3 regions of the Candidatus Nitronereus thalassa genome follow, and region 2 is predicted to be linked to each of the others. Evidence: riboswitches for the same ligand, from Rfam matches in the RefSeq annotation. Region 2 holds a riboswitch; each other region holds the start of a gene.
What was found. A riboswitch is a leader RNA that binds a small molecule or an ion and turns the genes downstream of it on or off. The one in region 2 is predicted to bind cyclic di-GMP.
Positions count from the first base shown of each region.

Region 1: it holds a riboswitch for cyclic di-GMP, as region 2 does, so the genes downstream of both, PPG34_RS14870 (response regulator) here and PPG34_RS07060 (BREX system ATP-binding domain-containing protein) in region 2, are expected to answer to the same signal.
Region 3: it holds a riboswitch for cyclic di-GMP, as region 2 does, so the genes downstream of both, PPG34_RS01460 (Flp family type IVb pilin) here and PPG34_RS07060 (BREX system ATP-binding domain-containing protein) in region 2, are expected to answer to the same signal.

Region 1 is NZ_JAQOUE010000001.1:3,284,743-3,288,942, forward strand. Features, by position in the region: gene PPG34_RS14860 (response regulator) at 1-391, opposite strand, end outside; gene PPG34_RS14865 (response regulator) at 406-912, opposite strand; gene PPG34_RS14870 (response regulator) at 924-1,388, opposite strand; cyclic di-GMP riboswitch class I at 1,475-1,568, opposite strand; gene PPG34_RS14875 (response regulator) at 1,809-2,192, opposite strand; gene PPG34_RS14880 (ATP-binding response regulator) at 2,167-3,558, opposite strand; gene PPG34_RS14885 (ATP-binding protein) at 3,512-4,200, opposite strand, start outside.
Region 2 is NZ_JAQOUE010000001.1:1,570,210-1,574,409, reverse strand. Features, by position in the region: gene PPG34_RS07070 (SDR family NAD(P)-dependent oxidoreductase) at 1-465, opposite strand, end outside; gene PPG34_RS07065 (hypothetical protein) at 660-1,463, shown strand; cyclic di-GMP riboswitch class I at 1,637-1,739, shown strand; gene PPG34_RS07060 (BREX system ATP-binding domain-containing protein) at 1,902-4,200, shown strand, end outside.
Region 3 is NZ_JAQOUE010000001.1:273,715-277,914, reverse strand. Features, by position in the region: gene PPG34_RS01475 (TadE/TadG family type IV pilus assembly protein) at 1-446, opposite strand, end outside; gene PPG34_RS01470 (TadE/TadG family type IV pilus assembly protein) at 555-1,190, opposite strand; gene PPG34_RS01465 (TadE/TadG family type IV pilus assembly protein) at 1,196-1,732, opposite strand; gene PPG34_RS01460 (Flp family type IVb pilin) at 1,975-2,154, opposite strand; cyclic di-GMP riboswitch class I at 2,253-2,333, opposite strand; cyclic di-GMP riboswitch class I at 2,810-2,892, opposite strand; gene PPG34_RS01455 (prenyltransferase/squalene oxidase repeat-containing protein) at 3,479-4,200, shown strand, end outside.

The DNA.
Region 1 (4,200 bases), 1.7 Mb from region 2:
GGATGGTGTAGAGGTCTTGATCCTTTTTCAGAATCCCAAGGACTTCATGCCCATTTTTTTTCGGCATATTGAGGTCCAATAAAATAATGCCCGGACGAGGGGCGGATTGAGCGTGAGCAAATTCTCCATAATGGTACAGATAATTTAAGACAGCTTGGCCATCATGGATAAACCTCAGTTCATTCCCGGATTGAATTTCTTCCCAAGCCTCCTGGGCGAGTAAGCAATCATCTGAGTCATCATCTACCATCAGAATGATTCGGCTTTGGTGGTTCCCCTGAGCAATTGACACGGGACCACTTTTGGTGGAATCCGGTGGAAAGGCGGCAAGCGGGGAGGGGACTGCTTCTTCTTCCCTAGTGCTGGCTAGAGAGGTGTCTGAATGGATCAATCTGTGGCTCCTTACTAGTGAGACAAAGAGTCCCAGGCAGGTTTATCGCTGCCATAGGGAAGTTCTACCATGTTGGTCCAATATTGGCTTAGGGCACCCACGATGGTATGAAATTCTTGGGCCGAACGTGGTTTAGTCATGCAGGCATTGGCTCCCAAGGCATAGGTTCGACAGGTATCTTCTTCATCAATCGAGGTGGTCATGACTACTACTGGAATATGGCGAAAGATTTCATGATCCCGGATTTCCTTTAAGGCCTGATGGCCATTTTTTCTCGGCATGTTCAAGTCAAGCAAAATCATACCTGGAAGGGGAAAATCTTCAGTATCAGAAAACTTTCCACGACGATGGAGATAGTCGAGAAGTTCTTCGCCATCTCGAACAAACTTTAGGGCATGAGGACATCCATATTCTTCCCAGGCATCCTGAGTGAGTAAACAATCGTCTGGGTCGTCATCGGCCATCAGAATCGTTCTGGAAGGATTCTCTATGGACATCGTTGCTAAATGTGACATTTTCATACTGGTTCTCCCTAGTGATTCGCGGAAATAAGGGTCCGTTGATTTTTTAAGGCAGACCAAGCTTGCCGCACATCCCGCATCACCCGAAGATATTCATGAAAAGTGGAAGGCTTCGTGACAAAGCCATAAGCTCCTAAAGCATAAGCTTCTGAAGCTTCTTTGGGTGTTTTAGAAGTACTGAGAACAATAACAGGAATATCTTGAAGGGTCGGATCGGCTTTGATGTCCGCGAGAGATTCCAAGCCGCTTTTTTTGGGCATGGACAAATCTAGTAAGATAAGTCCTGGGCGGGGAGCGGTCTCGGGAGAGGAATAACGATTTTGTTGATACAAATAATCGATTAATTCGTTCCCGTCTTGCACAAACCGAAGCTCATTGCCATGCCCTGTTTCTTCCCAAGCTTCCATGGCGATGAGGCAATCATCAGTATCGTCATCAGCAATTAATACCGGTTCCAGAAGTTGTAGCGACGGCATGGTGGCATCTCCTTATAGCAGCACACGACCAAAAAAAACGCCCATCCTGTAAAAGGAATGGGCGCAACAATGCCAACAGCGGTCATCGTGGTAGCCGGGCGTACCCTGGGAAACGAGTTTCCCTTATCAGGTCCCTTGGCTTTGCGTCCCATCCTCTCGGGTGGTTTGCCTTTGTCACCTTGTAGAAGGATGTATCGGTGTCCTCGATAGAAACTTAACCTGAAACCGGACGCTGATAGGTTTTTTTCGTGGATAGAATCCTAAAGATTACACTTGAGGCTTCAAAAGGGTAGTTGCCTATGGATGAGTGAAAGAACCGCGGATTGATCTAGTGGCACGAAGTTTTGAGACACTTGCATACCCGTGGCAATGGAATGGAGTAGGGTGTGTTGGAAAGTAGACTGGTGGCCGCCTTGTTAATTATGACCGGGCGGCTTGGCCTGCGAGGCCCTTTTGGATGAGGGTGAGAAGGTCTTGTGCCTCAAAGGGTTTCTCTAGATAGCCCAAAGCCCCAAGTTCCTTGGCACGTTCTCGGAGGCCGGGTTCTTTACTGGCCGTTAAGAAGATGACGGGAATGTCAGTGGTGAGTGAGGAGTCTTTTAGCCGTTCGGCTACGGTAAATCCCGTTCCCCCAGGCATGGAAATATCCAACAAAATAATGTCCGGATGATGTTGCATCGCCTGGGCCGTGGCCATGACGGCATCAAAGGCTACGACCACATCGTACCCCTGGCTTTTGAGCCTAATGGTTAAGGCTTTAATAATTTTTTCATCGTCTTCAACAAGCAGTATTTTGGACTTCACGGGACACTCCTTGGTTGAGTCTATGGCTGATGGGGTTGGTGCGGTTCTTTGGCAGGGTCAGGGTAAATTTGGTTCCATGACCCATTTGGCTTTGAACGTTAATCTGGCCTCCATGGAGGATGACGATCTCGCGGGAAATGGTTAGTCCCAATCCGAGGCCTCCCTCTTTTCGCGCATGTCCTTCTTCTACCTGATACAAACGGTCGAAAATATGGTCAAGATGTTCCGGCGCGATTCCGCACCCCGAGTCCTGGACGGAAATGCGAAGATTTTCCGGCTTGTCAGGATCTTCACAAGCACTGAGCGTGATGGTTCCTCCGGGAGGGGTAAATTTAATGGCATTGTTCAGTAGATTGGTTATCACCTGAGTCATGCGGAAATGGTCAATCCAGGCAATAAGTGGGTTCGGTTGGACCGATAACGCAATGGCGACGGACTTGTGTTGGGCTGAGGTATTCATGGCCGTTACGGCATGCGACAATAACAAACCCATATCTTCCTGTTGGCAGTTGATGCTTAGTTTGCCTGTATCGAGCCGAGTGATATCCAATAAATCATTGACTTGGTTGGTGATCTGCCCCAGACATTCTTGGGAGATCTGAAGGTATTCCCGTTGCTCTGGGGTGAGTGGACCTGCCAATTCATCGAGCATGATTGCCGTAAACTCTCTGGCAGCGGTGAGAGGGGTTTTTAGTTCATGTGCCAGCGTGTGATAAAAACGCTGTATTTCTTGATTTTGTTTGGTGAGCACTTGATTGCTGTGTTCTAAACGGTGTTGATGGTCGGCAAGCGTTTGGCGGAGTTGGGATTTTTCCAAGGCGTTGGTGATGGCCCTATGCAGACTTTTGGTCGTCATCAAATTCTTGGTCATATAATCCGCCGCCCCTAATCGTAGTGCTTCGGCTGCAACTAATTCCCCTCCCGAACCGGTCAGGAGAATGATGGGGCTGTCGCATCCCTGGGCAATGCCTTGGCGAAGCAACTCGAGTCCGGTACGAACTCCGAGCCGGTAGTCAAAGAGATAGAGGTCATGGCGGTCTTGATTGACGAGGTCCAGACCGGTTTCAAAGGTGGGCGCCCAATCAAGTGAACAGAGGGGGGAGGAGATCTCTGCCAATGCGTCGCGTGTCAAAATATAATCATCCTCATCGTCCTCGACTAGAAGGATGCGAATGAAATCTTTGGACGAGTTTTCTTCCCGAGTGGGGATTGCTTGGTCAGGAAGAGTTTTGGCTAATGAGGCGCTCATGAGTGTGCGATCGATACCTTTTGTTTCAATCCAGGTCGGAGTTTTTACAAACCATATGCCTCGATGGTGGTTACGTGCAGGATGCCAGTTGGGCTTCGTGCGTCGCGCGGGCAGCATCCCGTGCCGCCTGAGTTTTGGTTCCTGTTGCTTGTGGTTGTTCGAGTGGCAAAGAAATCCAAAAAGTCGTTCCCTCTCCTGGGGAGCTGGTAACAGAAATGGCTCCTCCATGTCGTTCCACGACCTTTTTGCATATTGATAGGCCAATGCCAGTTCCTTCGTATTCATCACGTCCATGCAGGCGTTGAAATACACCAAAAATCCGGTCAGCGTATTGTTGTTCAAACCCAATCCCATTATCTCTCACACCAATATAACAATGAGGGGCATCGGGCGAGATCATGTCCTCTATGGGTTTGATAGTCTGGGCAAATACCTGGACATGGGGTGGAGTTTCCACTTTATGAAATTTGAGGGCATTCCCTATAAGATTTTGGAACAGTTGCCGAATTTGAGTGGGATCGGCATCCACGGTGGGAAGAGGAGTGCATTCGACCGTGGCTCCGACCCTAGAGATTAAGGTTTCCAGATCATTCAGGACTTCAGTGACCACTTCGTTGAGAGCAATGGGTTGAAATGGATTTTTCTTAGTACCCACTCGAGAAAAGGCTAACAGATCACGAATCAGGGTTTGCATCCGATTCGTGGCTTTGTGCATCCGATCTAAATATTCCAACTCTTGTTTCCCTAACAGTGGGGCAC
Region 2 (4,200 bases):
TTCTGCGAAGTAGGGAATCGGGAGCATGCCAGCAATCGATGCGACATTAATAATTGTACCCGAGGCTTGCTCCATCATTCCCGGCAAAAACAAACGAATGCTTTCTACGACCGATTGAATGTGGAGATGGAGCATTTGTTGGATTTTGGGTAAGGGGTGGGAGACGAATTCCCCGTATAGTCCAAAACCTGCGTTATTAATCAGCAGGTCTGGTGTTTGTCGATATTCCCGGGCCCTTACAAACAATTGATGGGCTGAATTGGGTTGGGCTAAATCCAAGACGCACATATGGGCATGAATAGTATGGGCGGTTTCCAATTCTTGGGAAAGTTCTCGCAAGCGTGCTTTATCTCGTGCCACTATAAGGAGGTCGTGGTTTTGGCGAGCCAATCCTCGGGCATATTCCGCGCCGATGCCTCTTGAGGCACCTGTAATAATAGCAAAGGGACGTTTCGAATTCGTCATCTCGGGTGCACTATTCCCTGCCCATGAGCAGTGGCCTGGGGGGGCAGAGCAAAGATGAAAAGAAAGTCGGACTAATGTCCAGAAACCTCTCTCTTACATCCTAGCGTGTCTTTAGGAAACGTCAAGGTAGCCGAGAAAGAAGTCTAATCCCTATATGGGGCCTCAGTCTCCATGGCCTTTTTGGAAACCGCGTGATGATTGAACAACAAGTGCGAACAAATCTCGAACAAACCTTGGCCAAAATCGAAAAAGATTCAGATCTACTGGTGAGAACCGTTGCTGAGGCGGCGACTGCGGTGAAAAAAATTCGGACGGCGGCCAGTGTTGGTGACTTCCAAAAGCTTCGCCATGCTCTCAATGAAGCCAATCAGTTCACCGCGCAATTACAACAGGAACTGGCCTCAACGACCCAGAGTTGGAATTTTGATGAAGAGGATTATTTGGGCGGATTAGGCTTCCAGCAGGACTTGTTATCCATGGCCGAACAAATGGGCGTGGATTTGATTGAACATGAGGGAACGTTGTTTGCCTATCCGGCGTTGGTTCGAGTTCACCCTAAAGAGATGGCTGTGACGATTGACCGCGTTCGAGAAACTCGATTGCGCCCATCCTTACTGGTGAAACGCTTAAAGGATTTGCAAACCAGGCCGTATCGATTTAAACCTCACGAATTTTTGGCCATCTTGTATTCTGCCTATTCTATCGCCGTCGGGATTCGTGGAAAGCATCTGCTCGGAACAGGCATCGTCATTCCGTTAATGGAAATTTATGAATTGCTCACCATGTTGCCACGCCCAACGTTTGAATATACTCGACAAGAATTTGCACGAGATCTCTACTTTCTCGATAAAAGTGGAGTGAATCAAACAAAAAAGGGTCACCTGCTTCATTTCCATGCCAGTACTGGCATCAAAGACGCCACCAAAGTCTTGAGTGTCATTGCGCAAGGGGGCCGACTGCGGACGTATTACGGCACCTCCTTTACGTCTGCAGCGTAACCATCCTTCTTTCTCAGCCATCCTGACCAGACCAGTTGATTTCTGACCCATACGGTTGCGTATGGTGACTAAACATCCTGCCAACATGATGTTCGTTTTTGTTGTTCCCTCTCACCTCGTCTTTCTGTGCAAGGAAATTTTGATGCTTCCGATAGTAATAGTAATAGAGGTAGGAGGCGAAAGGGCAAACTGCCTGAGAGGGCAGGACGCAAAGCCAAGAGACCTGAGGAGAAGGGGAACCTTAAATTTCCTTTCAGGGTTGGTCTGGTTGCAACGTTCGACTATTCGATAGCATTGCCCCTCTGTGCCCACTTGTGGGCTCTTCGATTTTTTCTCCTCCCAACGAGTCTCGATCCAACTGATACCGCAAGGGGGCAAACTAATGATTGCATTGGCCTACATCATGTGGACGTATTTCAAGGGAAAGAGAGGATCGTCATGAACATGTCATCTCTGGATTGGTTGGAGGTCATGAGGAAAGAGTATTTCCAAAGTTATCTCCGCCAGGGAGGATCTGCGGTAAAATTTGTCGTGAGCGCCGAGGAAGAGGTTCGTCGTGCCTTGCCGCAGCTATTCAGCAAAATGGCGAAAAACGATGCCTACGTATTTGCTAAGGCCGATGCGCAATATACCAAGATTCATATGGTGGATCGTTTATTTCATAAAATTGCGAAACAAATTGATTGGGATGGATTAGCGCATTTATTCCTATCCCGGCTGTTAGTTGAAAACGGATATCAGGTGCCAGATGATCGTGCAGCGTTTAGCCTTCAAGCCATTGCTGAGCTCAATGATCGTGAAGAAATGCTACTTCGGCGTGAGCTCCGGAGTTGGTTAGAAAAAGCCATTTATCGTGATTCGGGCATGTGCCAAGAATTTCGAATGGCTATGGTCCGTCTGTGTCTGGCCCAACTTGATAGTGGTGACCCAAACCCGTTTTTGGCGAATGCCGTGAAAGAATGGCTTTGTGGGGAACTGCGTTTGATTTCCGCACTCAAAGATGCACTGATTTTCCAAAAAGTCGCGCGACACAATGCCAGGGATATGCTGGCCTCGCTGGTCTACTGGGTGAGATTGGTGGGCAAAGGTGGGTTAATCCTTACGTTAGATATTAGTCAGTATATGGTAGTGAAACGGTCAAAAGAACCTGATGCAGCCTTGAGTTATACGGCAGCGGCGGCCATGGACGCCTATGAAGTTTTGCGTCAATTTGTTGATGGAACGGATGAACTCGAAGGTTGCTTGATTGTGGTGATTGCCCCAGAGGAGTTTGTGAAAGATGAGCGGCGCGGACTCAATCGTTATGAGGCACTCAAGCTTCGGATTTGGGACGATGTCCGAGATAAGCGTCGGCAAAACCCCTTTGCACCCTTGGTCAGGATTTCAAAGGACTCGGCATCTCCCGGGGTTGCCGCGAGCGGGTTTACCCAAGGAACGCCGGTCGCTAATGGGGAGGAGATGTTGCATCGCCGGGCGATCGAAGCCTTACGGGCCGGAGTGCCCAATCGAGATGCCGTCCAAGTGTTGGGGTGCGCTCAACCTGAAATTGAAGGACAATTCCGGCGCATGCTTGAGAACGCCCAGCGAAGCGTGACCGAAGGTACGACAACGAAAGGTATCTTGTTGGATGGGGGATTCGGGACTGGAAAATCTCATACCTTGGAATATCTTCAAGAGTTGGCATTGGAGAAGAATTTTGCCTGTAGCCGTATTGTGATTAGTAAAGAAACCCCGTTGTACAGCCTGGTCAAAATCTACCGTGCCTCAATTGAAACGATCTTGATCCCTGGGAAGCGCGGTGGGACATTGGCTGAAGTTGCAGGAGAGCTGAATTTTCAGGGTCCCCAATACGCAGACTTCTATGAGTGGGTGCATGGACCCAGTGGCGAGTTGGATAGCCGATTTGCCGCCACATTATTCTTGTATGAACGAATGGCCAATGATCGAGAATTGAGCCACCGTCTTGTCCGCTTCTGGTCCGGAGACCCAATTGGTGTCGTCGAACTCAAGCGGTATCTCCAGGCCTGTAGTGCGTCGAATCCCTACACATTTGAAAAAATTTCTCAAACGGATTTGGCCTTGCAACGATTTAAATTCGCCTCCCGATTGATGGTGGCTTCGGGATATTCAGGATGGATTTTACTCATTGACGAGGCAGAAATTATTGGGCGTTACTCTCTCAAGCAACGAGCAAAGTCCTATGCCGAGCTCGCGCGATGGATGGGTGGATTGGATGCATCGAGCTATGCGGATCTTGGATATAAATCAGGTCTCGCGTCAGTCATTGCGCTGACGGATGATTTTCAAAGTGCGATTTTGGAAGACAAGGGCGACCGGGAAAAAATTCCAAACAAACTACGAGAAGGACGATCGGAAACCGATGTGCTGTTGGCCGATCAAGCAGAGGCTGGAATGCGGTTGATTGAAAGTGAACGGGCCCGTTTGGTCGGTCCCTACGATCGAATGATTGAAGAAACCCAAGAAAAAGTTCGGACGATTCATGCCTCTGCTTATCATTGGGCTCCGCCAACGATTCCCTCTGTTGAGCGGTTGTCCAGCACTCGCATGCGGGAATATGTGAAAGGATGGATCACGGAATGGGATCTCAAGCGATTGGCTCCTGAAGAAACGGTTGATCTCGAAGTGACGCCCCTGCGACCCAGTTATATGGAAGATGCTGAATTCGAAACTCCCGCCGAAGAGGATCAGGCTGGTGTTGGTACTGAGGACGTTGCGT
Region 3 (4,200 bases), 1.3 Mb from region 2:
GCAATATGGTCTTGCATTTCGACCACCTGCGTGATTTTATTTAAAACGTTCGTGCTGCCCTCGACAAATACTTTGCCTTCAGCTCCTTTGGTCCCTGTAATTTGGGGATTGCCCTCCGTACCCAATAGCCCTGGGCTGAAATTCGCTTGCCCTACTGCGGCCATGAGATCTTCGGTCACAAGAAAGGGATTTGAATAATTTTTTGCACCCAACAGGGCTGCGGCATCCACGGATTTTGATAATTCGGCTCTCACCACATACCATCGACCTACCTCAATGCCCAACGCCACAAAGGCAAACAAACTCACTACCGACAAGGCTGTGACAAGGGCAAAAATTCCTCGCGAATTCGACACATGAAGCTTGCTACTTTGGCGTTTCGAACCGCGAACTACATCTCTGTTTTCTAAGTTATCTAAATCTAAAGAATGTTTAATTGGTTTCATATACTGCTCCCCATCACGGACAAAATTTGTCTGTAGCTATCTGCCCGGGAAATCTGGCGTTCAATTGTTACCAATGTTACCAACCCTTTTTCGCCTTCAAAAAAGCGATCAAAACACCGCCTTGCTCGTAATCAAAATCCCATCCGACTCACCATCTTGGCCGTATTGGCCCAGCTCATCGTAGAGATCATAATTATTCACGGTATGCCCTGAAGCATTAAAAAATTCTTCCAAGGGGGTGACAGGTTGATGTACATAATAAACTTTGACAATAGTAAACTGGGAAATCGGGGCCGCTTGTACTTCCACGCTATCGTCATACTTTAAAAGATCGTACAAATTTTGCGGCAAATCGCAGGTTGGACTATTTGCAGGAGAATCGACGCCATTGCCTGCAATCGCATCTAATGATCCAAGTTCTTGCACCGTGCATGTTGGGTCTGGGTTACTGGCATTTTCGCCAGCGTCGGCCTTGGCAAGATATATTTTGTACAATTCTGGATTTTGCGTAAAATTAAGTGGGGCGCTTGATTCCGCCATGAGGTCCAAAAGGTCTGAACCATTTTTTAGGTCACGAGACGCTAAACTGCCCCCTTCTCTCGTAATATTGGTCACAACCGCTTGAGCCTGTATCAGCGTGCCAAAGTCCACGATTACAAAGATAATGAGGAGGGCAATGCTGACCAACACGGAAAACTCAACTGCCGCCATTCCTTTTTGATTTCGAACGATGTGATTAGCCATGGCGTTTATACCCCCTCCACTGTGAAATCTTCGTTACGATAAGTCGCTTCAGCTCTCAGAGTAATTGCTTCTGATTCTGAGAAAAATTGGCCGATAAGCGGTGTCAAAAATTGATGTTGATAGTCAACCTTGATTCTCATGTAATCTGCTGGATTACCGGCATTTGGGGCGAGTTCATCAAATGTCAAGCCACCTTCTTCGTCATCGTTTGCGCCAGCCTTCCAAATAGAAATGTCATCAGCTGGGTCAATATTCATTAACCCAATTTCACCCTTTTCATGGATGACCTGTCTGATAGAAGCATCTCGAGTTTGAGGATTTCCATTTTCATCATTTAAAACTTCCCCAACTAATGCCAAACGCATGCCTTCTCGGGTGGCATATTGGAGCGTATGTTGATGAAGAAAATACCAGCCGAATTCCATGACCCCCATTATCAAAATGACAAATGGGAGCAACATCATCGCCATTTCAGTCGTTGTGTTGCCGCGCTGGCTTTTGATTGCACGAGAGGGTGAGATCTGCGTTGTCTTCACGTTCATAGTGGTTCCCTCAATATTCCCAGTCGACTTTTTCCTCGGTCCCAATCCATGGGGATGGAGGAGCACCTCATGCGAAAAGGCGGCAAGGAACAAAAATTTTTATAGTCGTGTGTGCTGGTTGGTAGATCCATACAGGCCACTATTTATCCCAGCCTTCCCTGCGTAATCCCTTTGAGACCTATCCGATGCGAAGATCGGATAGGTTCTCAGAGGGGAACAACCGAAGGAGCTTACATTGCAGATTAGCTGGCCGTAGCAGCCGCCATATCGTTGGCAATGGAGTTGAAGGTATTAGACACCGTGGTACCTAATTGAGTCACTGCTGTCACAATCGCGGCAGCAATAAGAGCAGCCAACAATCCGTACTCAAGAGCGGTAGCCCCTTCTTCATCCCGAATAAACTGCATGACAGAATTCGTCATATCGAATCTCCTCACGGGCACGATAAATAAAGAATATTGCCGAAACGGGGTGGCCCGTATTTCCACCAGCCTCGGCTATCCCCTTTTCCTATTCCTCCTCCGGCAACCCGGCTTTCAGATCGCTGACCTGATCCGTGGCTTTGCGCCCCCGCCTCACGACAGGTTTGCCTTTATCGGGAAGGGGAGCCCGACTAGGAAGATGTTTTGATGTCAATAGTAGATGTTCACGTTGCCAGCACAAATCTCGCTTGCTACTAGACTGGGGTTCCACTTCCCGAGGGGCTGGCTGAGCAAAGGATTTATGGCCCCGCGGAGGAACGATGCCAGTGCTTCTTACTCCACAGCCAAAACCAAAGGAACCGTAATCTGAAAGATTGGATTTACGTTTATTTACTTCTAGGAAAGGACCTGTTTTTAAATATTTTTGGGAGAGTAGCGCACAATGCCGTTGGGAACCTTTAACAAGAACCCATGGCTTCAAAACAGAATATTTCGATGTAATGATGGAGCTTAGAGAAGAGGAGTGTTTCCACTGATTATTGTGGGATTCACATGGATTATCTTCAGGCAGCAACCAATACCAAGTGGTCATAGAAATCTCCTCTTAGAGCAAGCAGGAGAACTCCATCCCTATGGGTGGCACTGCATCCCTTCCTTCGACAACCCGGCTGTCAGCTGAAATTCTTCTGACCCGTGGCTTTGCGTCCCTGCCTCACGACAGGTTTGCCATTTCGAGAAGGAGTTCTCGATTCACTATTAATTTCGTACTAATGCATCCAATTCTGCTATCGGTTTGCCCTTCTAAAACCTTGCGTCCCACCTAGACCATCTTTGAAGAGACAAATAAAAGGATAAGGCTTAGAGCTTTAATTAAAATTTTCAGGCTCAAGAAAATCGCTTCAACATCACTCGCTTCTGTACTCCTATCGGCTTGATTTTGCCTTCCCTTGATTAGCATTCACCCTAGGTAAAAATGATGTATTTGTCCGGTTTTCTTGCTGTAAATTCTCTATCAATTCATGGCGTTCTTTAACTCAAATGACCTCCAAACTTAATTAAGTATTCATTCCCTTTGAAAAAAACCTTTCACGTATTTCAATACCTGGAGTACGAGATTCCCTAGGAGAACAATACCCTGACAGTTAAAAATAAAGTCCTTTCACATTCAAACCGAAAATTCCATTGCCAGAGCTCACTCTTTGCCCCCATTTTTGACTCCATTAATAGTTTGGCAAGGACATGGTTAACGCATGAGATCCTATTACATCCAAAATACAAGCAATTGTCCTAGGGCTTAAGGGCACGCCAGCACTGGAAAGTTTCTGTGGAAATTCTTCTCAATGAACTTCGCACTCGAATCCGTCCTAACGGAGGGTTCCTGTTCACTACTCAAGGTGAGGATCGTCCGGATGCTACGGCCTGGGGCACCATCATCCTTAGTCACTTTAAACACGACGCACAAGTCCTCCAACGCTCCCGAGATTACTTAACCTCCTTTCAAATGCCAGACGGTCGGGTAAGTCTTTCTCCCGATCACCCCGAATCTTTTTGGCCAACCCCAATTTCAATTTTGGCTTGGGAAACATCGAAATCCCATCATGTGTCGCGAGAGAAAGCCATCCAATTTCTACTAAATTCCTCAGGAGAGCATTGGATAAAAAATCCTGAAACACCTTTAGGCCATGACCCCTCTTTAAAGGGATGGCCCTGGATTGGCCATACCCACTCATGGGTCGAGTCTACAGCCATGGCCATGACGGCCTTACATAATGTTGGCTTTTCCGATCATCCCAGATTAAAGGAAGCCACAAGTATGATCTTGGATCGTCAATTATCCCATGGGGGGTGGAACTATGGAAATACAATGGTTTTTGAACAAGAGCTCAAACCCTCACCCGAAGATACGGGTGCGGCACTGTCGGCTTTGGCTGGGAGAATTTCCAGGATTCACATTTCTAAAAGTCTTGAATTTTTACAGACCGAATTCACACGCCTTCGAACGCCGATTGCAGTAGGATGGAGCCTTCTGGGTCTTAACGCTTGGAA